Regions from separate parts of the Blastococcus sp. HT6-30 genome, predicted to be linked through region 3. Evidence: riboswitches for the same ligand, from Rfam matches in the RefSeq annotation. Region 3 holds a riboswitch; each other region holds the start of a gene.
What was found. Region 3 has a riboswitch for cyclic di-AMP ahead of ABC795_RS09985 (NlpC/P60 family protein). Riboswitches for the same ligand answer to the same signal wherever they lie in the genome.
Positions count from the first base shown of each region.

Region 1: another riboswitch for cyclic di-AMP. It lies ahead of ABC795_RS06400 (peptidoglycan DD-metalloendopeptidase family protein); the one in region 3 lies ahead of ABC795_RS09985 (NlpC/P60 family protein).
Region 2: another riboswitch for cyclic di-AMP. It lies ahead of ABC795_RS11645 (NlpC/P60 family protein); the one in region 3 lies ahead of ABC795_RS09985 (NlpC/P60 family protein).
Region 4: another riboswitch for cyclic di-AMP. It lies ahead of ABC795_RS06565 (LysM domain-containing protein); the one in region 3 lies ahead of ABC795_RS09985 (NlpC/P60 family protein).

Region 1 is NZ_CP155792.1:1,319,320-1,326,976, reverse strand. Features, by position in the region: gene ABC795_RS06405 (maleylpyruvate isomerase N-terminal domain-containing protein) at 1-341, shown strand, start outside; gene ABC795_RS06400 (peptidoglycan DD-metalloendopeptidase family protein) at 1,069-2,286, opposite strand; cyclic di-AMP (ydaO/yuaA leader) riboswitch at 2,297-2,453, opposite strand; tRNA gene ABC795_RS06395 (tRNA-Ile) at 2,604-2,677, shown strand; gene ABC795_RS06390 (alpha/beta hydrolase) at 3,242-4,642, opposite strand; gene ABC795_RS06385 (hypothetical protein) at 4,639-5,436, opposite strand; gene ABC795_RS06380 (hypothetical protein) at 5,466-5,882, opposite strand; gene ABC795_RS06375 (PaaI family thioesterase) at 6,054-6,470, shown strand; gene ABC795_RS06370 (hydroxyacid-oxoacid transhydrogenase) at 6,477-7,657, opposite strand, start outside.
Region 2 is NZ_CP155792.1:2,410,113-2,417,769, forward strand. Features, by position in the region: gene ABC795_RS11640 (carboxyl transferase domain-containing protein) at 84-3,293, opposite strand; cyclic di-AMP (ydaO/yuaA leader) riboswitch at 3,630-3,789, shown strand; gene ABC795_RS11645 (NlpC/P60 family protein) at 3,805-4,341, shown strand; gene ABC795_RS11650 (DUF5925 domain-containing protein) at 4,465-5,556, shown strand; gene ABC795_RS11655 (hemerythrin domain-containing protein) at 5,566-6,048, opposite strand; gene ABC795_RS11660 (Rieske 2Fe-2S domain-containing protein) at 6,045-6,983, opposite strand; gene ABC795_RS11665 (SMP-30/gluconolactonase/LRE family protein) at 7,097-7,657, shown strand, end outside.
Region 3 is NZ_CP155792.1:2,065,483-2,073,139, reverse strand. Features, by position in the region: gene ABC795_RS09995 (ABC transporter permease) at 1-328, shown strand, start outside; gene ABC795_RS09990 (MFS transporter) at 335-1,561, opposite strand; gene ABC795_RS09985 (NlpC/P60 family protein) at 1,646-2,902, opposite strand; cyclic di-AMP (ydaO/yuaA leader) riboswitch at 2,917-3,069, opposite strand; gene cobA (uroporphyrinogen-III C-methyltransferase) at 3,205-4,863, opposite strand; gene ABC795_RS09975 (ATP-binding cassette domain-containing protein) at 4,860-5,705, opposite strand; gene cbiQ (cobalt ECF transporter T component CbiQ) at 5,702-6,439, opposite strand; gene ABC795_RS09965 (energy-coupling factor ABC transporter substrate-binding protein) at 6,436-6,744, opposite strand; gene ABC795_RS09960 (energy-coupling factor ABC transporter permease) at 6,741-7,433, opposite strand; gene ABC795_RS09955 (cobyrinate a,c-diamide synthase) at 7,420-7,657, opposite strand, start outside.
Region 4 is NZ_CP155792.1:1,355,546-1,363,202, forward strand. Features, by position in the region: gene ABC795_RS06535 (sulfite exporter TauE/SafE family protein) at 60-815, opposite strand; gene ABC795_RS06540 (hypothetical protein) at 840-1,202, shown strand; gene ABC795_RS06545 (PIG-L family deacetylase) at 1,264-1,986, shown strand; RNA gene rnpB (RNase P RNA component class A) at 2,094-2,496, shown strand; gene ABC795_RS06555 (VOC family protein) at 2,528-2,911, opposite strand; gene ABC795_RS06560 (hypothetical protein) at 2,959-3,279, opposite strand; cyclic di-AMP (ydaO/yuaA leader) riboswitch at 3,660-3,759, shown strand; gene ABC795_RS06565 (LysM domain-containing protein) at 3,784-4,662, shown strand; gene ABC795_RS06570 (methyltransferase domain-containing protein) at 4,761-5,468, opposite strand; gene ABC795_RS06575 (APC family permease) at 5,496-6,776, opposite strand; gene ABC795_RS06580 (A24 family peptidase) at 6,910-7,584, shown strand.

The DNA.
Region 1 (7,657 bases), 750 kb from region 3:
GCATCTTCGGGCGCGTCAGCCTCGTCACGCCGGACGGGGGCTGGGGGTTCACCGCGCACGGAGGCGGCTGGCAGGTGCGCCGCCTGCCGGCCGGCGTCGTCGACGGGCCGGCCGTCGAGGCCGCGGCCGACCTGCTTCTCGATGCCGCCTCCGGCCGGGTCAACCCGGTTCCGGCTGTGGCCCGCCGCGCGCTCAAGGTGCACGACGTCGGCGGGCTGCTGCAGCTCGCGCCCATCGTCCAGAAGGTGCCGGGCATCCCCGGCGGGCCGATCCTGCAGCTCGCGGCGCGCACCGTGGGCGGCGCCGGGGGGCTGCTGGGCCGGTTGTTCGGGCGCGGCTAGATCCGCTCCTGGCTCCGCCCGGCGTCGCCGCCACCGGTGCCAGGCGGCGGCGACGCCGAGGACCAGCACGACCACGACAGCGACGACCGGCAGGGCCGACGGCGTGCCCACCCACGCGGCAACGGCACCCGCCGAGGCGCCGACGCCCACCTGGACCACCGTGCCGGGCACCAGCCCGACCGCGGTGGCGGCCACGTAGGTCCGCGGCCGGACGCCGCTGAGGCCGGCGGCGTAGTTGACCACGACGAACGGCATCATCGGGATCAGCCGGCCCGCCAGCACGGCGACGAAGCCCCGGTCGGTGAACAGCCGGTCGGCGCTCCTCACCCGCGGGCCCGCCAGCCGCTCGGCGGCCGGCCGGCCCAGCCCGCGCGCGAGTGCGAAGGCGACCAGGGCCGCCAGCAGCGAGCCGGTGAGCACCACGGCCACCCCGAGGCCAAAGCCGAGGACGGCTCCGGCCAGCGCGGCGACCAGCGAACGCGGCACCGGCGCCAGCAGCACCGCCGCCTGGCCGGCGATCAGCAGCACCCAGGTGCGCGCGTCCCCGTGCTCGATCCAGCCGCGCACCGTGGTCCGGCCGGGGAGGTCGACGACGAGGGCCACGACCACCCCCGCGAGCAGCAGCGCGACGAGCAGCCCGGCGCGCAGCCAGGTGCCCTCCCCCGCCGTCGTCCGCACGGCACCATCCTGGACGACGACGCCGTGCGGCCGATGCGGACGAGCCGGATCAGCCGCAGCTGCCGCCGAGGGAGATGCCGCGCTGGGCCAGCCACGGCACCGGGTTGGTCCGGTCGGCGTAGAGGCCCCCGCGGTGCACCTCGAAGTGCAGGTGCGGCCCGGTGGACTGGCCGCGGTTGCCGACCTCGGCGATCTGCTGACCGCCCTCCACGACCTGGCCCGGAGTCACGAAGAACTGGTTGATGTGGCCGTAGACGGTGATCACGCCGTCGTGGTGCTGGATGGCGACCGCGAGACCGAACCCGCTGGCCGGCCCCGCCTGCAGGACGACGCCCGGCTCCGGCGTGAAGATCGGGGTGCCGATCGACGCCGCGATGTCCACGCCGAGGTGCATGGTGCCCCAGCGGGCGCCGTAGCAGGACGTGACCCGGCCCTGGGTGAGACCGGTGCCACCGCCGGTCGCGGTGACCGCGCCGACGGCCTGCTCGGCGGCCTGCAGCTGGTTCCAGGTGCCCGCCGGATCGGCGGTGCCCTGCATGCTCAGCATCCGGATCTCCGCCTCGCGCAGCTGCTCGTCCAGCGCCGCCTTCTCCGCGCTGAGCGCGTCGAACTCGGCCTGCGCCTCGGCGAGGAGGGCATCGACGGCCACCTGGGCCTCCTGGGCGGTGCGCGCGGCCGCATCCCGCTGGGCGACGGCGGCGCGCGCCTCCTCGTCCAGCCGGGCCTCCCGCGCCTCGGCCACCCGGAGCTCCTCGAGCACCTCGGCCCGGTCCTCGCCGAGGAGCTCGAGGGTGGCGGCCTGCTGGAGCAGCTCTCCGGGGCCCTCGGCGTGCAGCACCATCTCCATCTCGCTGAACGTCTCGTCCTGGCCCATGTAGGCCTCCCGGCCGAGTGCCGCGACGTCCCCCTGGGTGCGCGCCACGGCCGCGCGGACGGCGGCGAGCTCGGCCGCGATGGCGTCGGCGTGCTGCTGGGCGGTCGCCAGCTCGGCCTCCGCCTGCAGCACGGCGCCGCTGGCCTCCTCGGCGCGGAGCGTCATCTGCTCCAGCCGGGCCTCGGCGTCCTTGACCCGCTGCTCGATGGAGGCGACCTCCTGGGCGACGCGGTCGTGCTCGCTCTTCGCGTCGCCGGGTGCGGCCGTCGCAGCCGTCGTCCCCAGCAGGGAGAGGGCCAGCAGAGCGGTCAGTGCGGTGGCGGCCCGACCGATGCGGCGGAGGCCCCCGCGGGTCGGCACGGTGGGGTGGTGCTGGTCGTGCGAGGTCGCCAAGGCGACGGTCTCCGTTCCTCGGTCCGCCTACCAGGTCAGCTGACGGGTTCGGGCCGGAACGTGGCCCTACCCACCTGCCCGTGGAGGCGCAGGCGGGATTCACCCCAGAGAACATGGGTCCCCGGTCCATCCGGCCATCCGGCCGCACGGTTCGGCGGGGTCCGCCCGAGCCCCCGGGTTCGGGAGCGAGGTCAGGTGGACCGCGGCAGACAGTACAAGCGGATCGGCCAGATGTCACAGCCCGGTAACGAGACGCACCTCCTGACACGGGCGGGTCCGAGCGGTGCGTCGCCTCGATCTGGCAGGCTGTCAGCGCCGGGGCGGTAGCTCAGCCGGTCAGAGCATGGGACTCATAATCCCTGGGTCGTGGGTTCGAGCCCCACCCGCCCCACCGGTCGTGACCTGCGCTTTCACGCCTCTTGGTGGCACCGCTTCCGCCCGCACGCCCTGGAGGTGGCACGACGGCGGACGCGTCGGCGCAGCCCCCTGCCTCGCCGGATGAGGCTCCGCCTCGACCTCAAACACAGCAGGAACCGTGATCTCCGCCTCGTCGGGACGATCCACCGCCATCGATGCCCGAATCGTGCCCGGCGCCACGGCGACGAGGACGAGCCGTCGACGCGCCGACCGCGCCCCGACGCCCTGGTGCACACAGGCTGCGCAGTTGCCGAACCGTCCAGGACGAGGGGCCCAAGGCGCCGGCGGAGCACTACTGCGGCCGGGGTCCCCCTTCCCCCCAGCGGCGCGCGCTGGGCCCCGTCGAGCAGGTCGACCGCGACCGCACCCCCCTGGCCGGCTCGACCACGTCGTCACGGGCGACGAGCTGCTGCCCGATCCCGATGCCGATCGTCTCGATGGGCACCGCCGGATCCCCGGAGGGCCCGCAGCCCGCCAGCACCAGCACGGCCGCGCCGCCCGTGAGGCGGCAGGCCGTCGGTCGGGTCGGGGCGCCGGGTCATCTCCTGCCGATCTCGTAGACGTGCGCGACCACCGTCGCCTCGTCCCCGGGCCCGACCAGGAAGGGCGCGGCGCCGGCCCGGAAGGCGACCAGCGACGGGTCGTCGCTGGCGTCGATGGCGCGGGCGGCCGGCCGGTACGCCGTCCCGATGCCGTGGTTGTCCGCGATGCTGCCGTACTGGCCGTCGAAGGTGACCGTGGTGACGTTCGGGCTGTCGTCGTTGTCCCGGCTGTCCAGCTGCGGAACGACGTCGTGCGCGTTCTCCAGCGCCAGCACCTGCACCGACGACGGCACCTCCGCCCGCGCGATGGGTGAGCCGGTGGTGACCACGCTGCGCACGTCGAAGTCGAAGTCCGGCGTGCCGGCGTCGGCGGCCGCCTGGACGGCGACCATGCCGCCCTGGCTGTGCCCGACGAGCATCACCGGGTCGGCGGGGCCTGCCCCCGCTCGCCGGAGCGCCTCGGCGATCGCCTGCTGACGGGTGGTGGCGTCGCCGCCGAGCACCCGAACGTTGGTGCCCAGGTCGTGGGTCTGCGGGTTGACCGGCCCGAGCGGCGCCTTCCAGTCGGCGGTGCCGGGGATGTCGACGACGTAGGCGGTGCTGCCGTTGGCGGAGGTGACCACCCGGACGGCGATCGTGTCGTGCTCGGGGCCGGAGCGCAGCGCGCGGACCTCGAGCGCCCCGAGCAGGTCGTCCACGCCCCGCGGTGCGACGACCGCGGGTCCCGAGTCGTCGCCGGGCAACGGCGTGACCACCGGGCTCCCGTCCGGCCACAGCCGGCCGAGCCGCCGAGCCGCCACCCGGACGTCTGCCCCGCCGAGCCACGGCCCGGTCAGCCCGACGGTCAGCAGGCTCATGCTGCTGCCGAGACCGGGCAGGGCGCCCATGACGTCATCGACCAGCCCGGGGTGCTCGGTCAACCAGCGCTCGGGGTCGTCGAGCACGGCGGCGATGTCGGCCGCGACCCCGAAGGGGTTGGTTGCGACCCGGCCGGCGCCGCCGAGGACCAGTGCCCCTGCCGCAACCGGCCAGAGGAACCCGGCGGCCCACTCCAGGGCGTCGGCCAGCTCGGCCAGTGCGCGGTCCGCGGCCTCGTAGGCGGCGGCCGCGCCCTGCAGGACCACCGCCCGGGCGGCGAACCGCGCGGCGAGCACGGTGAGCCCGTCCGGGCCGTCCAGCGCCTCCAGCAGCGCGGCCTCGAACCGGGCCACGCCTGCCGGGTCGAGCAGGGCGGAGGCCAGCAGGTCGGGGTCGGCCAGCACCGGGCGGCAGCGGGCGCTGGCGCTCGCGAGCTCCTCGGCCAGACCGGTGCTGCCGCGGGCGAGGGTGACCAGGTCGGCCAGGTCGGCCTCGATCCCGCCGGCGCCGCCGCGGACCGAGATCCCCGGTGCGGTCACGCCCGGCCTTCCAGGAGCGCCGCCACCGTCGGCGCGACCCAGGTACCGAGATCGGCCGGCCGCACCGACACCACGTCGACGACCCGCCGCGGCGAGCCGCCGGGGTGGGGACGGAGGCCGACCCAGCCGCCGTCGGTGGCCAGCCACGAGACCTGCCCGGCCCCGACCGGTCCACCGGCGCGCCCCAGCACCAGGCAGTCGAGCGATCCGGCCGTGCGCCGCAGCAGCTCCCCGGCCAGCGCCGCCTCCGCCGCGGTCGGCGGCGGCCCACCCCTCCCCGCCGGTGCGGCGTCCAGCAGGCCCAGCGGCAGGGCCCCGGTCGGCGGGGCGCCACCGCGGGCGGTCGGCCCCGTCACGGCGGCGGCCTCCGGCACAACCCGTGCCAGCTCGGCACCGAGACCGGCGGCGGGGGCCAGGGACAGCTCGATCCCCCCGTCCGGCAGGGTCAGCACGACCACGACCACGTCCGCCCCGAGAGCGAACCAGCCGTGCCGCCTCCCGCCCCGGCCGCCGGTCTCCAGCCGCACCGTCAGCAACGGCCGGCGCAGCACCGCAAGATCGGCGGCGACGGCGGGAACCGGCTCGACCGGACCGCCGACCGGTGCACGCAGCACCCCGCGTGCCACCAGCGCGGCGACGGCATCGTTCCGCTGCCGGCTCCCGGGCACCTCGACCGAGAGCCCGGGCGGAAGGGCACCGGGCCACTCCGCCACGAGCACGGCCCACTCCGCGGCGGTCAGGAGCAGGCGCCGGGCCGGAGCGGACGGCACCGGCGGCGCCGTTCCGGAGCGCACCGTGATGCGCACCTCCCCCCCGGGCCCGGTCACCACAGGCCCAGCCGGCTCAGGCGGCCCGCGGCCTGCCGCCACGCGTCCGCACCGGCCTCCGGCAGCTCCCCGAGCACGCTGCCCACGTCCTCGACCAGCTCGCCCCCGCGGGTTGCCCGCTCGGCCAGCCATGCGCGCACCTCGCGCTCGGCGCGGGCGATGGCCACGAGCCGGTCGCGGAGCTCGTCGGCGTGCCGGCGCAGCAGCTCGGCGGCGGCGTCCAGCCCGTCGGCCGAGGCGTCGACCGCGGCGCAGTCGTCGGCCAGCTGTCGACGGTAGGCCGCAGCCGCCTCCGACAACCAGCGGGCCCGGTGTCCCTCCCGCCGGTGCTCGTCGGCGGCGGTGCGGACCTGCCGGGCTCGCCCGCAGAGCTCGTCGGCGAGCGCATCGAGTGCGGCGGGATCTCCGTACACGCCTGCCCCACCGCCCCTCCGCTTCCCCGACCGGCGGCAGCGTAGGGCGGCGCGGGCACCCGCCGGAGGGCGTGCACGGGGCACTGTGGACGATCGGACGTCTCCACACGCCACGGCGGCGACCACCGGCCGCCGCCGCTACCCTGCCCGGCCCACCCGAGGAGTTCCGCCGTGACCGTCCCCAGCGCCCGCGATCCCCGCATCCAGGCGGTGCTCGACATCCCGTTGCACCGGTACCTCGGGGTGCAGCTGCGCGACGAGTCCGATCCCTCGGCCGGCATCCGGTTCCCCGTCGGCCCGGCCGCGCAGAACCAGGCGGAGATGCTGCACGGCGGCATCGTCTACGCACTGCTCGACGTCGCCTCGTTCCTGGCCCTGCTGCCCAGCCTGGGCGACGGCGAGCACGCGGTGACCCACGACGTCGCCGCCTCGCTGCTCCGCCCGGTGCGCGCCGGGGCCGCCGTCGACGTCGTCGGCACCGTGCTGCGTCACGGCCGGGCCGTGGCGTTCATGCGGGCCGAGGCCACCGTCGACGGTCAGCTGGTCGCAACCGGGCAGGTCACCAAGACCGTCGTCGCCCCCCGCTGACCTTGCTCACCAGAGGGACATCGACCGCCGGAAGATGCCCGCGAGGTCGTCCTCGGTGACCGCGCGCGGGCAGGTGGCGAGCAGCCGCTGCTGCTTCATCGCGCCGTCGACGAGATCGGGGATGTCGCCTTCGCCGAAGCCGACGGCGCCGACCCCGTTGGGGATGTCGATGTCCCGCATCAGGTCGGCGAGAACGGTGGGCAGGAACTCCGACAGGTCCGAGGGGCGCTCGGCGCCCGGAGCGAGCAGCTCGGCCGCCCGCACGTGCCGCTCCGGGGACGCCTCGAAGGTAAACCGGAAGGCCTCCGGCGCGGTCAGGGCGACCGACATCCCGTGCGGGACCATCGCCTCCCCGGCCGGGTAGTCCTTCGGGTGGAAGTCCTTCACCTGCCCGGCGATCGGGTAGGCGTTGGCGTGCGGGATGTGCACGCCGGCGTTGCCGAACCCCATGCCGGCGAAGGTGGCCGCGATCGCCATGTCCGAACGCGCCTGCACGTCATCGCCGTTGCGGACGGCGGTGCGGAAGGACCCGGCCAGCAGGGTCAGCGCCTTCTCCGACCACATGTCCGAGATCGGGTTGGAGCCGCAGTACGGCACCCGTTCCTCGGGCGACTTGTGCTCGTAGGTGGTGTACCAGCGGGCGGTGTAGCTCTCCAGCGCGTGGCACAGGATGTCCATCCCCGAGGCTGCGGTGACGCCGGCGGGCTGGCTGCGCGTCAGATCGGGGTCGATGACCGCCAGGGTCGGTCGCAGCCGGGCATGGCTGATCCCCGTCTTCACCTTCAGCGACAGCACGTCCATCACGCAGATCGTGGTGCTCTCCGAGCCGGTGCCCGTCGTCGTCGGGACGGCGACCAGCGGCTTCAGCGGCTCCGACGGCGCCTGCCCCTTGCCGACAGGGACGTTGACGTAGTCCATCAGTTCGCCGGGGTTGGTGGTGAGCAGGTTGATCGCCTTGGCAGTGTCGATGCTCGACCCGCCACCAACGGCGACGAACGCGTCCCAGGGGCCGGAGGCGCGCGCCTCCTCGATGGCCGCGACCAGGCTGACGTCGGTGGGCTCGACGTGCGCGCCGTCGTAGACGCGCGCCTCGATGCCGAACTGCGCCATCTGCTCGGCCACCCGCTGGGGATGGCCGGTGGCCGCGACACCGGCGTCGGTGACCACCAGGACCCGGCGCACGCCGT
Region 2 (7,657 bases), 340 kb from region 3:
AGCCGGCTCCTGATCAGGTTCCTCCGTGCCCCGCCGGGCGCCGCGCCAACCACGGCGCCGCCCTTCTCACCTCGTCGCGCGACTCACCAGGTGTCCACGTGCGGCCGGACGCGGCCGGGCGGGCGCGGCGTGACCGCCGCCTCGCGGGTCAGGGTGGTGATCCACCGGCGGGTGTCGGCGGGATCGATGACGTCGTCGATCTCCCAGTGGGCGGCGACGTTGAGGCCCCGGCCGTTCTCGTAGGCGGCGGCGACGGCGGCGTCGAAGGCGGCGGTCCGCGCGGCGTCGTCCTCGATGGCGGCCAGCTCCCGGCGCATGCCCAGACGCACCGCGCCCTCCAGGCCCATCGGACCGAACTCGCTGGTCGGCCAGCCTACGGCGAACCGCGGCACCTTGAGGCTCCCCCCGGCCATGGCCTGCGCGCCGAGGCCGTAGGCCTTGCGGACCACCACCGTGCCGATGGGCACCGAGAGGTTCGCGCCGATGACGAACAGCCGGGAGAAGTGCCGGACGGTGGCCGTCTTCTCCGACTCCGGGCCGACCATGAACCCCGGGGTGTCGCAGAGGAACACGACCGGCAGGCCGTGGGCGTCGCACAGCTGCAGGAACCGGGCGGCCTTGTCGGCGGCGTCGGAGTCGATGGCCCCGCCGAGGTGGGTGGGGACGTTGGCGACGACGCCGAGCGGCGCGCCCTCCACCCGCGCGAGCGCGGTGATCATGCCGGCGCCCCAGCCGTCGCGGAGCTCGAGCACCGAGGACTCGTCGGCCAGCGCGTGCAGCACGGCGTGCATGTCGTAGACCCGCTTGCGGTTCTCCGGCACCAGGTGGCGGAGGGCACGCTGGTCGGGCGCGGTCCAGTCGGCGACCGGCCCCTGGAAGTAGGAGAGGTACTGCCGCGCCGCGGCGACGGCGGCGGCGTCGTCGGCGACCCGGACGTCGACCACCCCGTTGGCGTGCTGGACGTCGATCGGGCCGATCTCCTCCGGCGTGACGACGCCGAGCCCACCGCCCTCGATCATCGCCGGGCCGCCCATGCCGATGTTCGCGTCCTCGGTGGCGATGACGACGTCGCAGGTGCCGAGCAGCGCCGCGTTGCCGGCGAAGCAGCGGCCGCTGGCGATGCCCACGGTCGGCACCAGCCCCGAGAGCTTGCCGAACAGGGTGAAGGCCATCGTGTCGAGCGCGGAGACGTGCGTGGAGTCGACGTCGCCGGGCCGCCCTCCCCCGCCCTCGGCGAAGAGCACGACGGGCAGCCGGCGCTTCTCGGCGAGCTCGAACAGCCGGTCCTTCTTGAGGTGCCCGCGCATGCCCTGGGTGCCGGCGAGCACGGTGTAGTCGTACGAGACGACGACCGCCGCACTTCTCTCCCGGCCCACCAGGTCGCCGTTGACGTCGGCCAGCCCGCCGACGACGCCGTCGGCGGGGGTGCGCTCCTGCAGCTCCGCCCGGCTGCGGCGGCGCTCCTGGGCGGCGAAGACCAGCGGTCCGTACTCGAGAAAGCTGCCCGGGTCGACGAGGTCGGCGAGGTTCTCCCGCGCGGTGCGCCGGCCCTGGGCGTGCCGCTTGGCCACGGCCTCCGCCCGGTGCGCGTCGAGGCCGGCCTCGTGGCGGCGGCGGACCTCGGCGAGGTCGGGGCGGTCGGCGTCGAGGTCCATCTCCTCGCGCTGCGCGTCCCCGCCGGACGCGGCGTGCTCGACCTCGGCGAGCAGCTCACCCTGGCGGACGGTCTCGCCGATCCGCACCGCGATCCGCCGGACGGTGCCACCGGCCGGCGGCGCGACGACGTGTTCCATCTTCATCGCCTCGAGGACGACGACCGCTCCTCCGGGCTCGACGGTCGTGCCCGGCCCGGCCTCGATCGCGACGACGGTGCCGGGCACGGGCGCCCGGAGCCCGTCGCCGGTCTCCCCGGCTTCCGCCGCGACGGCCGGCGCGAGGTCGGCGAGGTGGTCGTCGACGAAGGTGGTGGTCGCCTCGGTGATCTCCGGATGCGCCAGCAGGGCCCGGAGGACGCCGGTGTTCGTGGCGACGCCGCGGACGTCGACCTCGGCCAGCGCCCGGTGCAGGTGCGCCAGCGCCTCGGGGAGACCGCCCTGCCGCTCGTGCACCACCACCTTGGCGAGCAGGGAGTCGTAGCGGGGGCTGACCTCGGTGCCCGGCCGGGCCGCGGTGTCGACGCGCACGCCGGGGCCACCGGGCAGGGCCAGCGACGCGATCGCGCCCGCGGAGGGGACGACGACGCCGTCGGCGGTGAGCGTCTCGGCGTTGACCCGGGCCTGGACGGCGCACCCGACGGCGCGGGGCGGGCCGTCGGCCAGCCCGAGGTCGGCGAGCGTGGCGCCGGCGGCGACGCGCAGCTGCAGCCGCACGAGGTCCAGGCCGAGGGTCTCGTCGGTGACCGGGTGCTCGACCTGCAGCCGTGGGTTGCACTCGAGGAAGACGAACCGCTCGGGGTCGCCGGCCGGCACGAGGAACTCGACGGTGGCCAGCCCCCGGAGGCCGACCTGCCGGGCGAGCGCCGCCGCGGCGTCGTGCAGCCGCCTCCGGACCGCACCCGGCAGGTTCGGCGCGGGCGCGATCTCGACGACCTTCTGCCGGCGGCGCTGCAGGGAGCAGTCGCGGTCGCCCAGGACGACGACGTCGGCGACGGCGTCCCCGAGCACCTGCACCTCGACGTGCCGGGCGTCCTCGACCAGCTCCTCGGCCAGGAGCGCGTCGCTGCCGAAGGCGACCCGGGCCTCGCCGGAGACCGAGGCGACGGCGGCGGCGACGTCGTCGCCCCGGCGGAGGACGCGGGTGGCCCGTCCGCCGCCGCCGAACCGCGCCTTCAGCATCACCGCGCCGCTGGCCGCCACCAGCTCGGCCACCTGCTCCGCCGTGACGGCGTCGGCGGTGCCGCGCGGAACGGGAGCGCCGGCGGCCGTGGCGGCCGCCCGGGCGCGCACCTTGTCGCCGAGGACCTCCAGCACCGCGGCGCCCGGGCCGACGACGGTCAGCGGTCCGCCGCCGTCCTCGCAGGCCCGCGGCAGCGCCGGGTCCTCGGACAGGAAGCCGTAGCCGGGGTGGATGAGGTCGCAGCCGGTGGCGCGCGCGGCCCGGACGACCGCCGCGGCGTCGAGGTGCGCGGCCGGGCCGCTGCCGGGGAGGAGGTGCGCCTCGTCGGCCGCGGTGAGGTGCGCGGCGTCGGGTTCGTCGGCGGGCGCGACGGCGACCGACGTCATCCCCTCGGCCGCCGCCGCACGGGCGATCCGGACGGCGATCTCACCACGGTTGGCGATCAGCAGGCGGGCCACCCGGCGATGCTCGCACGGACCTCCGACGCGCTGTGGCGCCGGTCACCGCCCCGCCCGGGACGCTGCGCACGCGATCGTGGACGGCCAGTCGGGGCATGCTGACCATCGAAAAGTAAGCGCGCGATCGCTCTCCGTGCTGTCGGATGGACACGAGTCGCGACCGCCGTCGGGATCGGCGGAGGTCCGCTCGGCGAGTCGCGCTCCCGGCGGGGCCGGATGGCCCGCCACGGGAGGGCCCGGAGAGCCGCGTCCGGCCGCTTTGTGACCTTTCCGTGACCGACCTAGCGTCGTCGCGGTCCGCCCGGGGCCCCGTCGTCACCACACCCGGTGACACCCGCGCGGACACCGCCGAACCGGACGTCGGATCGCACCGCCGCCCGGACCGGGGACCCACCGCAGCACTGGGGTGAAGCGCGACCGGCCACGACCGGGAGCGCCGGGCGAGTTCCCCGCCCGAACCCGTCAGCTAACCCGGTAGGCGGTTGTCGGAGAACAGGAGAACCCGTCGTCCATGACGACCACCCGCACGTCCTCGACCACCCGCCGCTCCCTCCGCGGGGCGGCGCTCGCTCTCGTCACCGGCGCGGGGATCGCCCTCACCCCGCTGACCGCCTCGGCCTCAGCTCCCGCTCCCGCTCCCGCTCCGGTCGCGGCGACTCCGGTGGCCCTCGCCTCCGCCCCGGTGGCGGCGCCGGACCATGCCGCCCAGGTCGCGGTCGACACCGCGCTCGCCCAGGTGGGCAAGCCCTACGTCTGGGGCGGCACGGGCCCCGGCGGCTACGACTGCTCCGGCCTGACCTGGTCGGCCTACCAGGCCGCCGGCGTCGAGATCCCGCGGACCTCGCGGGCGCAGTCGACCGCGGGCGTTCCCGTGAGCCGCGCCGCCCTGCAGCCCGGTGACCTGATCTTCTTCTACGACCCGGTGGGCCACGTCGGCATGTACATCGGCGACGGGCTGATGGTGCACTCCTCGACCTTCGGCCAGCCGGTCGCGGTCGTGCCGGTCGACTCGATGTGGGGCTACAACACCGCCCGCCGGGTCGCCTGATCGGGACGCGCTCCGCGTCGATGCCCCCGGCTGCTCCCGCGGCCGGGGGCATCGCCGTCCGGGCGTCCTGACACCCCTCCGGGTTACCGTCCGTGCCCGACGACCGCCTGTGCAGGGAGAGCCGTGACCGACCACCTCCAGTCCCCTCCTCCGCACGGGTTCCTGCGGCCGGGCCTGTGGCTGGACCGGTTCGACTTCGCCAGCGGAATGCTGGTGCAGGCGCAGTGGGACGGCGGCATGCCCTACCAGCGGAGCGGCGAGGTGACCGGCGCCGTGGCGGACCCGCTGCCGCTGCTCCCCGACGGCGCGGTGCTGCGCCTGGACCGCAAGGACGGCAGCTCCCGCACGGTCGTCGCCGCCCTGCCGGGGCTGCTGGCGCGGCTGGAGGTGGCGAACCGGATGACGACGGTCGACGTCGTCGGTGCCGACCTGGCCGCCGTCGAGGCGCTGGTGGCGCAGGTCGTCACCGGCGCCGAGCAGGTCACGGCCGCACCGGAGGGCGAGGTGCAGATGGCTTTCTGGTCGGGCGGCTCGAACGGCGGGCTGGAGTCCTCGCGCCGGGTGACCGCACCCAGCTGGGCCGAGGCTGCGGTCAACTACCCGGAGCGGACGCGGCGGTCGCTGGCAGCCCTCATGACGGCCACCGACATGTCGGGGCGGGCCGGGCGCCTGGTGCTGTGGCACGGCGTCCCCGGAACGGGGAAGACGACGGCCGTGCGGGCCCTCGGCCGGGAGTGGTCGGACTGGTGCCGGGTGCACTACGTGATGGACCCCGAGCGGCTCTTCGCCGAGCCGCAGTACCTGCTGCAGGTGGCGGGGGTCGACGAGGACGAGGACGACGACGGCCGGTGGCGGCTGGTGGTGGCGGAGGACTGCGACGAGTACCTGCGCTCGGACGCCAAGGTGCGGGCCGGCGCATCGCTGGGCCGGCTGCTGAACCTCTGCGACGGCATCCTCGGCCACGGACTCCGGGTGCTGGTCCTGCTGACCACCAACGAGGACGTCGGCCGCCTGCACCCGGCGATCACCCGCCCCGGCCGGTGCCTGAGCCAGGTGGAGTTCGAGCTGCTGTCGCCGGACGAGGCGCAGGCGTGGCTGGGCGACGGCGCTCCCGCTCCCGAGCGCCCGATGACGCTGGCGGAGCTGTACGCCCGGCGCGAGGAGCGCGTGCACCCGACCGAGGCGCGGGCGGCGGAACCCGGCGGCTATCTCTGAGGGCGGCCGTCACACGGAGCGGAGGGTGGCCCGCTTGAGCCGCACGATCAGCCGCATCCCGCCCGACCGGGCCAGCTCCTGCTGCCGTGCGCGCAACTGATCGCCGAGCTCCTCGAGGCGCTCCTCTCCCAGGGCGTGCGACTGGGGGAACATCCGCTGCTCCTCCTCCATCGTGTGATGGCGCACCGTCTTCTCCAGCATGCGCACCTCGCCGGCGAACTCCGGATCGGTGACGTCCGTGCGCATGACGGTCGCGACCTGGTCGTCGATCTGCCGGTGCTCGGCGTGCGCGAGCGCCAGCAGCGGGGAGACGTCGGGTACGGCGGGGTAGAACAGCTCGTCCTCGATCTGGGCGTGGATCTCGATCTCGCGGAGGAACCGGTTCCGGAGCTCCTCCCGCCGGTCGGCCTGCGCCTCGGTGGTCTCCGCCAGCTCGCGGAGCAGCCCGCGCAGCACGTCGTGGTGTGCGATCAGCACCTCGTCGGCCTTCATCGGGACGCCTCCTCCTCCGTGGTGATCGCCGTCGGGCTGCGCCACCGGGCCCGCCGCCGCACCTCCACCGCGCCGTCGCTGATGCGGGTGTCGTAGCAGGGCAGCGGGGCCGTGGCCGGCCCCTGCGCCGGCTCCCCGGTGTCGAGGTCGAAGCGCGACCCGTGCCACGGGCAGACCAGCTCGTCGCGGTGCAGCCAGCCCTCCCCCATCGGACCGCCCATGTGCGGGCAGCGCCCGCTGACCGCCCGGACCGCGCCGTCGGTGCGGACGAGCACCACCGGAACGCCGTCGACGTCGGCGCCGAACGGCTCGCCGTCGGGGAGGTCGGCCAGGCGCGCGACCGGGGTGAAGGTGCGGGGCGACCGGCCGGCCGCGGAGTGGTCGACGCCGAGCCGGTGGCGGTAGGACAGGACGCCGCCCAGGTAACCGCTGGTGAGGACGACGGCGTAGCCGGCGGCGGCCGTCACCCGCGCCCGCACCGTGCGGCCGCGGCCCCGGTCGGCGAACGACCACGCGTAGAGGGCGAGCGCGGTGCTGTTGAGGGCCGCGTGCACGAGGCCGACCCGGCGGGCCTCGTCGTGGGCGTGCTGCCAGTCGGTCATCCCGCTCGCGGCGGCGCCCACCGCACCCGCGATCCCGAGGCCGACGACGGTGCGCGCCGCCTGCCCGGCGCCCGGACCGCCGCGGCCGGTGGCGTCGAGGCCGTCGAGCAGGGCGGCGGCGCTCCAGGACCCGATCGGCACGGTGACGAGGAAGGGGTGCAGGGGGTGCCCGAGCCAGACGCCGTGCAGGAGGTCCTGGAGCGGGCGGGCGTACCGACCCGCCAGCAGGAAGGTCAGCGAGATCCCGTGCTCGACCTGGTAGCCGGGCGCATCGAGCAGCTGCCACCGCTCGACCGTGCCGACCGCCCGCTCGAGCAGGGCCCGGACGCTCACCGGTGCACGTCTTCCGCCGCCATGCCCGAGGCCCTGCCCACCCCGGCACGGCGGAAAACAGGAGGTGGCGACGTCCTCGTGCCCGGGGCCGGGTGGTCGTAACGTCCGACGGCATGGCTGATCGAGAGTTCCGGACGGTGCTGGAGGGTGGCTCCTACTTCGAGGGGCCGCGGTGGCGCGACGGGCAGTGGTGGGTGTCGGACTTCTACCGGCACACCGTGAGCCGGGTGGCGGCCGAGGGTGGCGCGGAGACCGTCGTCCTCGAGGTGGAGAACCAGCCGTCGGGGCTGGGCTGGCTGCCCGACGGCTCGCTGCTGGTGGTGTCGATGAAGGACCACCGGCTGCTGCGGGTCGCCGACGGCGAGGTGTCGACGCACGCCGACCTCTCCGACGTCTGCACCGGCCTGCTCAACGACATGGTGGTCGACGCCTCGGGTCGCGCGTTCGTGGGCGACTTCGGCTTCGACCTGATGGGCGGCGGGGCGCCGGCGCCGGCCTCGCTCAAGCGGGTCGACCCCGACGGCACGGTGAGCGTGGTGGCCGAGGGGCTGCGCTTTCCGAACGGCTCGGTGATCACCCCGGACGGCGCGACGCTGATCGTCGGCGAGACGTGGGGCAACCGCCTCTCCGCCTTCGCCATCGGCTCCGACGGCTCGCTGGGCGAGCGGCGGGTG
Region 3 (7,657 bases):
CCTCGTGCTGGTCCTCTCCTTCGGGCTGTCGTGGGCGTTCTCGGTGCTCGGCCTGCTGCTCCGGAGCCCGAACGCGGTGATGAACGCCGGCTTCATGGGCATCTTCCCGCTGACGTTCCTGTCCAACGTGTTCGTCGACCCCGCCACGCTGCCCGGGCCGCTGCAGGCGTTCGTCGCCGTCAACCCGATCTCGATCCTCGCGACGGCGTGCCGCTCGCTGATGGACGGCACACCGGACGGCGGCGCGATCGGCGTCTCGCTGGCGGTGGCCGCCGGCCTGGCCGCGGTGTTCCTGCCGCTGACCACCCGGTTGTACCGGAGCAGCTGACGGGGGTCAGGGGGTGGGCGCCCCGACCGCCGCGGGCCGGGGCGCCTCGCGCGGCATGACCAGACCGCCCACGAGACCGGCCGCGAGGACGGCGGTGCTCACGGCGAACGCCACCTGGAAGGACGCGACGTCGGTCAGCCAGCCGGCGACCAGCGGGCCGGCGATGGCCCCGAGGTCGGCCGACATCTGGAACACCGCCACGACCCGGCCGCCCCGCCCGGCGCTCATGTCGCCGACGAGCGCGGCCGGCGCGCTGGCCAGCAGGGAGGCCGCCAGCCCGAAGACGGCCATGGACAGCAGGAACGCCCAGATGACCGGCGGCAGGACGAGGATCGCCATGGCGGCGGTGCCCAGCGCGGCGCCGACCACCAGGGAGGGACGCCGTCCCCAGCCGTCCACCAGCCGGCCGGACCGCAGCAGCCCCAGCGCCTGGGCGACCGAGCCGGCCAGCAGGCCGGCGCCCGCCCAGGCGACCGTCCGGCCGAGCTCCTCGGTCACGTACAGCGGCACCAGCGAGTTGCGGACGCCGAAGAGCACCCAGCCGACGCCGAAGTTCGCCACCAGCGCGGCGAGGTACACCCGGGAGCGCAGCGCGGTGCCCAGGGGCATCGGCCCGGCGCCGAGGTCGGGCGAGGCGACGTCCGCGGCCTCGGGGTCCGGGGCGGGCGCGGCCGAGCGGAGCATCAGCACACCGACGCCGCCGGCCACGAGCAGGAACCCGGCGTAGAGGAAGAAGGGCAGCCGGGGGGAGAGCTCGGCCAGCAGCCCGCCGGCCGCGGGCCCGGCGATGCCGCCCAGGATGAAGCCGCCCTGCCAGGTGGCGGCCGCCCGCCCTCGGTGCGACGGGGGTGCGACGCGCAGCAGCAGCGAGAGGGCGGCCACGGTGAACATGGCGCTGCCGATGCCACCGGCCGCCCGCAGGGCGAGGAACAGCGGAAAGGACCCCGCCAGCCCCGCCGCACCGGTGGTCACGGCGACGATGGCCAGGCCGGTGGCCAGCACCAGCCGCTCGCCGAAGCGCTCGACCAGCGTGCCGCCGCTGAACGCGGAGACGAAGCGGAAGAACGCGAAGGCGCTCACCGCCAGCCCGACGGCGGTGGTGCCGACGCCGAAGGAGCGGGCGAACAGCGGGATCGCCGGCGCGACGATGCCGAACCCCAACGCCACGACGAAGGCGATGACCGCCAGGACCCTGACCTCGCGGGGGAGCTCGCCCCGCGTCCCGACCCGCACGGAACGCGATCGTCCCACGCCGCCCGCCCGGGCCTCCGGGCAGGCGGGGGCGCGGGGCGGACCGCCGCCCCGCGCGCCCCGAGATCAGCCGGCGATCCGCCGGGCGCTGTTGAAGCTGCCCATCGAGTCGATCGACGCGACCTTGACCGGCACGCCCGAGGTCGAGGCGTGCACCATCTGCCCGTTGCCGACGTAGATGCCGACGTGGCTGACCGGGCTGTAGAAGAACAGCAGGTCACCCGGCTGCAGGGCCGACCGGGACACCGGGGTGCCCATGGTCGACTGCATCCGGCTCGAGTGCGGCACCGAGATGCCGGCCGCGGCGTAGGCGTACTGCACCAGCCCGGAGCAGTCGAAGGCGTTCGGCCCGGCGGCGGCCCACACGTAGGGGTCGCCCACCTGGGCCAGGGCGGTGTCGACCGCGGTCCGGGCCGCGGCGCTCCCGCCCGCGACCGGCGCCGGCGGGGGTGCGGGGGCCGGAGCCGGCAGGGCGGCCGGAGCTGGGGCAGCCGGAGCTGGGGCAGCCGGAGCCGGAGCAGCCGGAGCCGGAGCAGCCGGAGCCGGAGCAGGCGGGGCCGCCGGAGCCGGGGCAGCGGCGACCGGCGCCGAGGCGCGCGGCGCCGCAGGGGCCGGGGCCTGCTCGGCCGGAGCCTCCTCGGCAGCCGCCGCCTCCTGGGCAGCCGCCACCTCCTGCTCGGCGGCGTGCCGCTCCGCGGCGGCCCGGGAGGCGCGCTTCTCCTCCTCGGTGAGCCGCTCGTACTGCGCCTGGTACTCCGCGATCTGCTGGTCCAGCCGGGCCCGCTCGGCGGTGACCCGGTCGACCTGGGACCGCGCGTCCTCCGCTGCCTGCTCGGCCGAGGCCCGGGCCCGGTCGGCGTCCTCCCCGGCCTGACGGGCCTCGCTCAGCACGCCGTTGTTGTGCGCGGCGATGGCGTCGAGCAGGCCCACCCGGTCGACCAGGTCGCCGGCGGAGCCGCTGGTCAGCATGGCCTCGAGGACGCCGAGCCCGTCGCCGGTGTAGGCGCTGCGGGCCACGGTGCGGACCCGGTCGCGGGCGCGCTCCAGGGCGGCCTGCGCGGCGGTGAGCTCCTCGGCGGCCAGGTCGGCGGCCTGCTGGGTCGCCTTGAGCTGCTCGCGGGTCTCGTTGTACCGCTCGGTGAGCACTTCCAGGTCGTGCGCCCGGCTCGCGATCAGCTGCGCGGCCTGCTGCGACGTCGTCGGCCGCTCGGGGTCGGCGAACGCGGGGAGCGGCGTGAGGGCGACACCGCCGGCGGCCACGAGGGCCACCAGGGCCCGACGGCCGGTGATCCGGCGGTGGGCAGGGTTGAGCGAACTCGCCATGTTCGGCGGGTTTTCCTTTCTTCCACGGCCGCCTACCGGGTTAGCTGACGGGTTCGGGCGGGAAGACGCCCGGCGTCCGGCGGCCCTTCCGGGTCGGTCGGTCGCTTCACCCCGGGAGTGCGATGGGTCCCCGGTCCGGGTGCCGGCGGTGCCGGCGGGTGGTTCGGCGGCGTCCGGGCGGCTGTCACCGGTCGGGCGACGGACGGGTCCGTCCGGACGGGCCCACGCTAGGGGGCGACCGGCGCCGTCACCACGTCGGGTGACGAGTTCGTCGGGCCTTTCCTCCTCCGCTGCCGACGCGTTCACGCACGGTCACGGCGCACCGCCGGAGCGCCCTCGGAAACGGTGGCAAGGCTCACGACCTCGCCGACGACCCAGACCGCAGGTGGCCGGATGCCACCGTCGGCGAGGACCTGCGGCAGGCCGGCGAGGGTGGTGCGCACGCTCCGCTGGGTGGCGGTGGAGCCGTCGGCCACGACGGCGACCGGGGTGTCCGGCGCCCGGCCGTGCTCGACCAGTGCCGCGGCGATCGCGGGGGCGGTCTCCACGCCCATGAGCACGACGAGCGTGCCGCGCAGCCGGCCGAGGGCCGCCCAGTCGACCAGCGACTGCGGATGGCCCGGGGGCAGATGGCCGGAGACGACGACGAACTCGTGGGTCAGGCCGCGATGGGTGACCGGGATGCCGCCCAGGGCAGGAACGGCGACGGCGCTGGTGACGCCCGGCACCACCTCCACCGGCACCCCGGCGGCGGTACAGGCCGCCAGCTCCTCCATGCCGCGGCCGAAGACGAACGGGTCGCCGCCCTTCAACCGGACCACCCGCCGGCCGGCGCGCGCGTGGCCCACCAGCAGGTCGTTGATCCGCTCCTGCGCCATGAACCGGCCCCGCGGGAGCTTGGCGGCGTCGATCACCTCGGCGCCGGGCGCCAGGCACGTGAGCAGCGACCGGGGTGCCAGGTGGTCGACCAGCACGACGTCGGCCTCGGCGAGCGCCTGCCGGCCGCGCACCGTGATCAGCCCCGGATCCCCCGGGCCGCCACCGACGAGGACCACGCGTCCGGGGGCGGCTCCGGCGTCGGGCGACCGGAGAGCCAGCGTCCCGTCGCCGAGGCCGGCCAGCACGGCGTTCCGCACACCGGCCGCCCGCCGGGGATCCGCGGCGCGGTGGACCGCGACCACCAGGTCGCCCGCCCGGCCCGCGACCGGGAGTGCGGCGCTGGACAGCGCCGGGTCGTCGGCCCGGGTGCAGAAGATGCGGGCCTGCTCCGCCTCCGCGGCCACCGCCGCGTCCACCGCGGGGTCCCCGCTCGCCGCCAGCGCGAACCAGGCACCGGCGAGGTCGCCGGCGCCGTAGGGCCGGCGCTCCCAGGCAATCCCGCCGGTCGTCGCCAGCGACTCCAGCGCGGGGGTGACCTCGGGGCCGACCACGGTGACCACTGCGCCGGCGGCCCGCAGGCCGGCGACCCCGCGGTGCGCCGTCGCGCCGCCGCCCACCACGACCACGGGCCGGCCGGCGAGCCGGAGCCCCACCGGGTGCAGCAGCTCGCCGGCCGGGTCGGGGGTCACGGGACCTCCTCGGTCCTCGGCGTCGACGGCGGTCCCGGCGGCGTCGGGCAGCCGGGCGACGGCGACCGTCACCCGGCCGTGGACGGTCTTGCCGACGACGAGTTCACCCCCGCCGAGCAGGGCCGCCGCCTCGGCCACGGAGGGGGTGCCGACGCGGGCCGCGACGGCGGGCGACGGCGTGGGCACCAGCACGGCGGCCAGGTCCGCCGCCGGGTGGCCGGTCACCGGCCAGCCGCGCCGTGCGGCGGCCGCGACCAGCCCCGGCTCGGTCGACCGCGTGTCGAGGGTGGCCAGCCGCACCGGGCCGGCGACCGGGGGCAGGACGGCGTCCACCGCGGCCAGCACCTCGGCGGCGCTCACCCCCGACGACAGCCCGATCCCCACGGTCGTCACATGGGCACCCCCGGACGGTCGGGGAGCGCGGCCAGCAGCCCCGCGGCGTCGCGGGGGAGCGGACCGTCGGGGAGCAGCCCGAGGTCGCGCAACCGGGCGCCGACCTCCAGGGCCCACGGGCGGGACAGCCGGGCCCGGGCGAGCAGGCCGCCGTCGCCGAGGACCGTGCCGGGGGCGCCCTGGACCACGGTCCGGTCGACCACGACCGCGACCTCGTCGGCCCAGCGCAGCGCCAGGTCGACGTCGTGGGTGCTCATCACCACCGTGGAGTCGTGCTCCTGCAGGCGGGCGAGCGCCGCGAGGGTGTCGGCCACCGCGGTCGGGTCGAGCCCGGCGGTCGGCTCGTCGAGGAGCAGCACGCACGGGCGCATGGCGACGGCACCGGCGATCGCCACCCGCTTGCGTTCGCCGTAGGAGAGCTGGTGCGTCGGCCGCGATGCCAGGGGTGCCACGCCCAGCAGCTCCAGCGCCTCCGCCACGCGGGCCCGGACGGCGTCCTCGGCCAGGCCGAGGTTGAGCGGGCCGAAGGAGACGTCCTGGCCGACCGAGGCGCTGAACAGCTGGTCGTCCGGGTCCTGCAGCACGAGCTGGACCACCTGGCGGTGGGCGCGCAGGCCGCGGCGGGTGTGCGCGAGCGGCTCGCCGTCGACGGTGACCGTGCCGGCGGCGGGCCGCAGCGCCCCGGACAGGCAGCGCAGCAGCGTGGTCTTGCCCGAACCGTTGGCGCCGAGCAGCGCCAGCCGCAGCCCCGGCGGCACGCGGACCGCCGCGCCGTCGAGCACCGGGGCCGCGCCGGGGTAACCGGCGACCAGGCCCGCGGCGGCGAGGGTCCGGTGGCTCACCGCAGCACCAGGGTCAGCGCGACGACGGCGGCCGGGAGCGCCACCGCCAGCACCAGGAAGGGGCGCGACGACGGCCGGGCATCGGGCAGCACCCGCAGGCCCGTCTCCATGCCGCGGCCGGCCAGCCCCTCCTGCATGCGCCGGGCGCGGTCCCACGACCGGGTCAGGACGGCGGCGGCGAGCATCCCGGCCGAGCGGTACGAGCGGCGCGGCGTCGACCAGCCCATCCGGGCGGCCTGGGCCTCCCGCACGGTGCCGAGGCTGTCGAGCAGCACGAACAGCAGCCGGTAGGTGACCGAGGCGATCTCCACCACGGCGGCCGGCACGCGCAGCCGGTGCAGCAGCGGCAGCAGGTCGGACATGGGGGTGGTGGTGGCCAGCAGCAGCACGGCGGCGCTGCCGGCGACGGCCCGCCCGGCGAGCTGTCCCGCCCGCTCCGCCGCGTCGGGCGCCCAGCCCAGTCCGCCGCCGTCCACGGTGACCACCGCCGTCACCGCGCCGACGGTGATGAACGCCAGCGGCCACCGGACGGCCCGGAGGAAGGTGCCGGGCGGGACGCGGGCCGGGCCCAGTGCCAGCGCCACCGCGCTCGCCGCCACCAGGACGGCACCGGGCCAGGGCGGGAGCACGAGCGCGCACCCGACCAGGCCCGCGCAGAGCAGGAGCTTGTCGCCGGGGGCGCGGCCACGCCAGGCGCTCGCCCAGGCCGCGTCGTCGACGGCCAGGCCGGTCACCGGGGGTCGGCCTCCGCGGGGCCGGGCTGCGCGGTCGACCGGCGACCGCGCAGCCGGCCGAGCACGTAGCCGAGCACGCCGCCCCCGAGCGCGGCCTGCAGGGCGAACAGCCCCGACTCCACCTCACCGGCAGGGCTGGACAGCGACTCGAACCAGGGCGTGTAGCCGTCGGCCGCCAGCTCCTCGGTGACGGCGGCGTCGGTGCCGCCGTACTCGGAGGTGCCGCCGTCGAGGAGGACTGGAACGGCGAAGAGCGCGACGACGGCGAGGACGAGCAGCGCGTTGACCAGCGCCCGCCGGCTCACGCGACGCCCTCGGTGCGGGCGAGCGGAGCGGGCCGGAGGATGCCGAGCCGCTCCAGCTCGGGTCGGGCGTTGACGGTGAGGACCCGGAACAGCAGGACGCCGAGCAGCCCCTCGCCGAGGGCGAGCGGGATCTGGGTGACGGCGAAGACGCCGAGGAACTTGACCAGGGCGCCCGCGACGCCGGTGCTCGCATCGGGGAACGCCAGCGCCAGCTGCAGCGACGTGGTGACGTAGGTGGCGAGGTCGGCCAGCGCGACTCCGGCGAAAACCGCGGGCAGCAGACCGGTCCCCACCGAGCGGGCCAGCCGGTAGACCAGGTAGCCGGTCCACGGGCCGACCACCGCGAAGGCGAAGGCGTTCGCCCCCAGGGTGGTGAGCCCGCCGTGGGCGAGCAGCAGCGCCTGGAACAGCAGGACGACGGTGCCGAGCAGCGCCATCACCGGGGGCCGGAAGAGGATCGCGCCCGGCCCGGTCCCGGTCGGGTGGCTGGAGCTGCCGGTGATCGAGGGCAGCTTGATCGCGCTCAGCACGAAGGTGAACGCGCCCGCGGCGCCCAGCAGCAGGGTGGACTCCGGGTTCTCGCGCACCTCCGTGACCACGGCGCGGGCCCCGTACGCGACGAACGGCGCCGCGGCGAGCGTCCAGCCCAGGGCGTGCCCGGCCGGCAGAAAACCTTCAGCGATGTGCACGGGCGTGCTCCGATCGGTCGGCCGTGGCGCAGGCGGTGACGAAGCGGCCGGCCAGCGAGGGCGAGCCGGCCCAGTTCAGGTGCAGGTAGGAGGCGTGCACGCCGCCCCGGACGAAGCCCTCGGCCCCCGCGGGCGCCCAGTGCCAGGCCGGGGCCGGTCCCGCGCCCGGCTCGGCGGTCGTGCGGTGGAACTCGTGGCCGCGCACCCGGGTGCCGGCCGCCGCG
Region 4 (7,657 bases), 710 kb from region 3:
GTCCTCGGCCGACGGTCGGCGCCGTCACGTGACCGCGGGCCGGCACCCTTGTCGGCGGGTCAGACCCGGGCGAACAGGTAGATCGAGACGGCCACGCCGAAGGTCACGATGAGCACCCGCAGGGGAGCCACCGGGATGCGGCTGGCGATCCGGGCGCCGAGGAAGCCGCCGACGAGGCTGGCCGGCGCGGCGACGGCGACGACGGCCCAGGCGACCGGCCCGAAGACGCCAAACACCACCAGCGTCACCGTGGCGGTGACCGCCGCGAGCGCGGACTTCAGCGCGTTGGCCAGCTTCAGCCGGTGCAGCCCGATGCCCAGCACGCCGACGAGGATCACGCCGAGCGCGCCGCCGAAGTAGCCGCCGTAAGCGGTGGCGAGGAACAGCGCCGGATACAGCCAGGCGGGGTCGCGGCCGGGCTCGCCGGCGGCCTGACCGGCCAGGCGTCGGGTGACCAGGGGCTGGACGGCGAGCAGCAGGCTGGCCATCAGGACCAGCACGGGAACCACGACGTCGAAGGCCTCCGAGGGCGTGGTCAGCAGCAGGACGCTGCCCACCAGCCCGCCGGCGACGGCGACCGCCGAGAAGCGGACCAGCCGGCGGCGCTGCCCGGCGTACTCGCGCCGGAAGCCGGCGACGCCGCCGAGGTAGCCGGGCCACTGGGCCAGGGAGTTGGTGACGTTGGCCGCCACCGTGCCGAGCCCCAGCGCCACCAGGGTGGGGAAGAGGATCAGGGAACCGCCGCCGGCGATGGAGTTGACGACGCCAGCGACGAAGGCGACACCGGCGGCGATGAGCAGGTCGACGGCGGACACGACGGGGAACCCTACGGTGGGCCCGTGCGGAAGCCGCCGAGCGTGACGTGGCTGGGAGCGCTGCTGGGTGGATCCTGGGTGCTCCACCTGGTGCGGCCGCGCACCTACCAGTGGCTGGTGCCCCCGGAGCTCGGCGACGCCCGCGCATGGGTACTCGCCTCCGGCGTCGCCGAGATCGGCACCGCGGCGCTGCTCGCCGCGCCGGCCACCCGGCGCGCGGGCGGCTGGGCCGCCGCCGGCCTGCTGCTGGCCTTCGTGCCGGCCCACCTGCACACGTTCCGGATCGTTCCGCGGGCGGCAGTTCCGCTCGCGGTCTCGGGGGTGCGGCTGCCCCTGCAGGTGCCCATGGTGCGGGCTGCGCTGCGGGTCGCCCGCGGCCGGGCATGACCGAGGGCGGCTGCCGTGCCGCGAGGGTGACCGCCGCGCCGGGGCCGGGCACACTGCGAGCATGCCGAGCGCCCCGATGCCCGACGACTGGCAGCGCGCCCTGGTCGTCGCCGCCCACCCCGACGACATCGAGTACGGCCTCGCCGCCGCCGTCGCCGTGTGGACGGCGGCCGGCAAGGAGGTGCACTACCTGCTGGCCACCCGCGGCGAGGCCGGGATCGCCGGGATGCCGCCGGCCGAGGCGGGCCGGCTGCGGGAGGCCGAGGAGCGGGCGTCGGCCGCGGTCGTCGGCGTCACCGAGGTCGAGTTCCTCGATCAGCGTGACGGCGTGCTGGTGGCCGGCCCGGAGCTGCGCCGGGAGCTCGCCGGGGGCATCCGGCGGCACCGCCCGGAACTGGTGGTGACCCTGCACGGCGGGGACGCCTGGACGCCGCCCGGCGTCAGCCCTGTCGCCTTGAACTCCCCGGACCACCGGGCGCTCACCCGGTCGGTGCTCGACGCGGTCGCCGATGCGGCCAACGAGTGGATCTTCCCGGACCTCGCCGAGGAGCCGTGGGCCGGCGTGCAGTACGTCGCGGTGCAGCACATGGGCGGCGAGCCACCGCACGCGATGGACGTCAGCGGGGGAGCGGAGGCCGCCGTCGCCTCGCTCACCGAGCACCGCCGGTACCTCGAGGCGCTGTCCGACGAGCCGGTCGAGGAGCAGGCCCGGCAGCAGATCGACATGGCGACCCTCACCGAGGACGGCGGCCGCCGGGTGGGCTTCACGCTCTACTGGGGATGACCACCGCCGGCACCGGCGGCGAGTCGGCCGGGGGCGTCCGCGACCGGTGATGCCCGTGGGCGTGTTCCTCGCCCCGGACGCGGCACTAGACTGGCCGGCACGACGGACGAGTCGGCTGGGCGGTCGCGTCGGCGGGGGAGACCCCGTCGCCGAGGAACGTCCGGGCTCCACAGGGCAGGGTGGTCGTTAACGGCGACCCGGGGTGACCCGCGGGACAGTGCCACAGAGAACAGACCGCCAGCGGCTCGCCGCTGGTAAGGGTGAAACGGCGGTGTAAGAGACCACCGCACACCGGGTGACCGGTGTGGCTCGGTAAACCCCACCCGGAGCTAGGTCAAGAAGGTTCGGCGGTCCGCCGCCGTTCCGCGCAGGCGTTCGAGGGCGGCCCGTCCGAGCCTGCGGGTAGACCGCTGGAGCCTGCCGGCAACGGCAGGCCTAGATGGATGACCGCCCATCGGGAGGCCGCAAGGCGCCCGTGGACAGAACCCGGCGTACAGGCCGACTCGTCCGTCGCCCCGCCCCCCGCGTCGTCGGCGTCGGCTCAGCGCTGGTCGCGGCGCAGGGGATGGTCGTCGGGGACCTCCACCACGACGATCCGGACGCCGTCCGGATCCTCGATCCACATCTCGATCAGCCCCCATGGCTCGAGCCGGGGCGGCTGCGTGACCGTCACGCCGGCCGACGTGAGACGGCGGTGTTCGGCGGCGACGTCGCGGACCTGCAGCCACAGCGCGAGCCCCTTCGGGCTGTCCGACGACCGACCGGAGACCTCCAGCAGCCCGTTGCCCAGGAAGAAGACGACCCCCGGATGTTCCGAGGGTCCGAACTCGCGATGGACCGCCAGGCCCAGGACGTCGCGGTAGAACGACTGCGACCGCTGCGGATCGGACGGTCGCAGCAGGACGCGGCTGCTCAGGATGTCCATGGCGCCATCCTGCCCCGCACCGACCAGCTGGGACGCCACCGCGGGCCTCAGGCGGCGATCGGGTGGTGGTGGCAGCGCCCGCCGGTGGTGGTCCGGGCCCCGCACGGCGCACCGGCCTTGGTCCGGCCGCCGCTCTCTCCGCAGCGAGCCGGCGACCGCGGCTGCGTGGGTACCGGCCCGGCCAGGACCGGGCGGGCGAAGGGCAGCACGACGGCGTCGTGCCCCGGCGCCCGGGCGGCCGGGGGAATGCCCGGGGCGGCGGCAGTGATCGCGTTCTCGCGTTGGCCGGCACGACGGCGCAGGGCCGCCGCGGCGGTCAGGCCGGCGGTGAAGGCAGCGATCGCGGTGGCGGCGTGGCTGGTGCGCATGCCTGTCTCATCGGCAGTCCGGGAGGCCGGCGGAACGTCCGCCGACCGGTTCGCCGCCGGCGTCGAGCGCTGGCCGGGTGCCGGTCACCCGGGGTTGGACCACCGGCTGCCGGGCGTCGTCTGCCCCGGCCAGGGTCGGGACCGCCTGAGCCTGCACCGACGAGGGCTGCGGCGCGTTCCGGCCGCAGTTGTTCCGCTCTGCGCGCACGTCCGGTCACCCTGCGTCCGACGGCACGGTGGGTCCCGGGAAAAGCCGGGCACGGACTCCTGCCGCCCCTCCCGCTCTGCCTACCGTGCCCCTGTCCGCCGATCGGCGGAACCGGATGGCGTACCGCCGAACCTGCCCCCGCCACCCGGCCACATCGAGACGACGGGCAGGCGCGGGGGACCCACTCTCGCAGGACCGGGCCGTCAGGCCCTGGGGTGAAGCCGTGGTCCACGGCCGGGCAGCTCTCGCCCGAACCCGACAGCTAACCCCGCAGGCGGCGAGAGGCTCACATCCCCATGCGCAATCGCTCCCAGGGGCGGCACCGTGCCGCCCGCACGTCGGCCGTGGCCGTCGTGGCACGCCCCGCGGCAGTGCTCGCGGCAGCATCGGCCCTCTCCTTCACCGGCCTGGCTTCCGCCGCGGCCCACACCGGTGAGCACACGGTGCAGCCCGGTGACACGCTGAGCTCCCTGGCGGCCGCCCACGGCACCTCGTGGCAGACCGTCTACGACGTCAACCGCGCCACCATCGGCGCGAACCCGAACGTCCTGCGCGTCGGGCAGGCGCTGTCCATCGGCGGCTCCGCACCGGTGGAGGCCGCGCCGAGCACGGCTGCGAGCTCGTACACCGTGCAGGCAGGCGACACGCTGGGCAGGATCGCCGCCCGCCACGGCATCACCTGGCAGCAGCTGCACGCCCTCAACCTGCAGGTGATCGGTCCGAACGCGAACGTCCTGCGGGTCGGTCAGCGTCTCGCCCTCAGCGGCGGGGGCGGCCCGGCCGCCGTCGTGAACGCGCCGGTGCCGCGGGCCAGCCGGGCGGAGCGGCCGGCTGCGGCTCCTGCCGCGTACGACGTGTGGGCCCCCCACGTGCGACCCGCCGTCCAGGAGGTCGCCGAGCGGTTCGGCATCCCGACGGTCCTCACCCGGCCCGGCCACAGCCCGACGCAGGACCGTGCCGCGGACTTCATGGTCTACGACGACCGGGCCGCCGGTGACGCGATCGCCCAGTACGTCATCGACAACGCCGCGCGGTTCGGCGTCGACTACGTGATCTGGCAGCAGCGGATCGCCGCCTCGTGGACCGGTTGGGCGTGGCAGGGCATGGCGGACCGGGGATCGCCCACCGCCAACCACATGGACCATCCGCACGTGGCCTTCCGGACCGCCGGCTGACCACCGGCGAGCGTCTCCTGCCGCCCTCGGCAGGAGACGCTCGCCGTGCCGGTGGCCGCCGGGTCGGGCGCGGGCGCCCGGCCCCGCATGCCGGTCCGTCAGACGGCGACGGCGGTGACGAACGTGCAGATGCCCTCGCCCGAGTCGGCCCGGTGCCGCAGGCCGATGGCCGCCAGCAGCGCCGTCTCCACGCGGTGGGCCAGGCGCCGGGGGCCCTCGTACCAGGTGCTGCCGCCGGTGGTCACGGTGACGTCGGTGAAGCCGGCCAGCCGGACGTGCTCGACGAGCATCCAGTCGGGGAGGATCGAGATGTGGCCTGGCTGGTGGTAGTGCTTCGGCCCGAAGATGAACGGCGCCCCCCGGAGGAACATCTTCAGCCGGGAGTGCGGATGGGTGACGTTCGGCGTGCTGACGAGCAGCCGGTCGCCGGGCCGGAGCAGCGACCGGATCGAGCGGAGCACCTTCCGCGGGTTCTCGACGTGCTCGAGCGTCTCGACGCACACCACCATGTCGAAGGGGCCGCGGGTCTCCTCCGTCCACACCGGGTCGTCGAGGTCCAGCCGGTGGATCCAGTCGTGCGGCGGGTCGAGGTCGGTGGGCACGACGTCGAACCCGGCCTCGCGCATCCGGCACGCCAGTGCTCCGCAGCCGGCACCGACCTCGAGGATCCGGCCGCCCTCGGGCAGTGCCTGTTGCACCAGTTCGACCGCATACTCGTGCACGCCCGGAGCGGCGTGGACGCCGTGCCCCTGGTAGGACCAGATGGCCGCGGTGCGGTGGCTGGAGGAGTGCTCGTCCACGGTCACGTCCGGAGTCTGACCTACCCGCGGCCGTTACGCGCGGTCGTGCGCCGCGGAGCCGGGCCCTGAGCTCCGCAGCCGGACCGCCCGGTACAGCACTCCGGCGGCCAGCGTGCCCGTTCCGGCCAGCACCGACGGCCACGGCAGGGTCGCCGCCAGCGCCAGGCACCCGACGACACCGGCCACCTGCACCGCCCGCGGCCAGCGCCGGTGGCCGGCCGCCTGGGTGAAGGCGGCGACGTTGGCGACGACGTAGTACAGCAGCACGCCGAACGACGAGAACCCGATCACCGCGCGCAGGTCGACGGTGAGCACCAGCGCGCACACCACCGCGCCCAGCGCCAGCTCCGCGCGGTGCGGCACGCGGTGGCGTGGGTGCACCGTGGCCAGCGCGCGCGGGAGGTCGCCGGTCCGCGCCATCGCCAGCGACGTCCGGCCCACCCCGGCGACCAGCCCGAGCAGAGCCCCGAGCGCGGCGGCGGAGGCCGCGATCCGGACGACCGGTGCGGCCCACGCCCAGCTCCCGGCGGCGACGGCGTCGGCGAGCGGGGTGGCCGTTCCGGCGATCCCGGCCGGCCCGAGGACGAGCAGCAGCGTTCCCGCGACGACGGCGTAGACGGCGACCGCGATGCCCAGCGCCAGCGGGATGGCGCGGGGGATGGTGCGGGCGGGGTCGCGGACCTCCTCGCCCATGGTGGCGATGCGGGCGTAGCCGGCGAAGGCGAAGAAGAGCAGCCCGGCCGACTGCAGAAGGCCGTACCAGCCGTCCGGTCCGGCGGTCCAGCCGGTGAGCCGGGCCGGGTCGGCGGTGCCGTGAGCGAGCGCGGCGAGGACCGCCACGGCGAGCCCGGCCAGCACGACGACGACCAGCACGCGGGTGAGCCCGGCGGTCCGGGTGACCCCGTGGTAGTTGACCGCCACGAGCGCCACGACGGCGGCGACCGCTCCGGGCCGCTCCCAGGCCTGCGGAACGGCGTACGCGGCGAAGGTCAGCGCCATGGCCGCGCAGCTGGCGGTCTTGCCCACCACGAACGCCCAGCCGGCCAGGAAGCCCCACCAGGGCCCGAGGCGCTCCCGCCCATAGAGGTAGCTGCCGCCCGACTCCGGGTACTGCGCGGCCAACTGCGCCGAGGAGGTCGCGTTGCAGTAGGCCACCGCGGCCGCCAGCGCGAGACCGATCAGCAGCCCGGCCCCGGCCGCCCGGGCAGCAGGCGCGAAGGCCGCGAAGACCCCGGCGCCCATCATCGAGCCCAGCCCGATGACGACGGCGTCCGTGGTGCCCAGCCGGCGGGCCAACTGCGGCCCGGTGTTCACCAGGGCCCGTGATCGAGGTGGCGCACGGGGCCACCCTAAGCGGTCGGTCGGTCCGGGGATCCGACGTCGCGCGCCGTTGCCCGGCGTGACGTCCGGGCCGTGTCATCGTGGCCGCCATGCGAGCTGTGCACCGGTGAGCGCCGTCGCCGTCGCCCTGGTGGCGGCCGTCGCCGGAATCCCGGTCGGCCACCTGGTGAACCGGGCCGCCGGCCGCTTCCCGTGGCCGGCGGAGGTCCGGGTGCGGGAACTGGTCGGCCCCGGACCCGTCGCGGTCCGGCCCCCGGTGCTCGAGCTCGTCGGCGCGGTCCTGTTCGGCCTGGTGGGCCTGCGCTTCGGCGCGGTGGCCGAGCTGCCGGCCTTCCTCTTCCTGGCCGGTGCCGGTCTGCTGCTCGCCGTCGTCGATCTGCAGCACCGGCTGCTGCCCAACCGCGTCGTCGTCCCCTCCGTCGTCGTCGGCGTCGCGCTCCTGGTCATCCCGGCGGCGGTGGAGGGGAACTCGCCCGCGTTGCTGCGCGCGGTCATGGGCTCGGGGGTGCTCTTCGCGGCCTTCCTGGTCCTCGCCCTGATCGCGCCGAGCGGTCTGGGCATGGGTGACGTCAAGCTCGCCGCGCTGCTCGGCCTCTACCTGGGCTGGCTGGGCTGGACCGCGGTCGTGCTCGGGGGAGCCCTGGGGTTCGTGGTGCAGGCCCTGGTGGTGCTGCCCCTGCTGGCCGTGCGACGGATCGGACTGCGCAGCGAGCTGCCGTTCGGCCCGGCGATGCTGGCCGGCGCCGCCCTCATCGTGCTGTGGAGCACAGTTACCGCCTGACGCTCAAGACCCCCCATCGGTCCGGCCGACGTCCTTCGGTGACGGACGGGCGAGAATTCCCGTCACTCTCGGT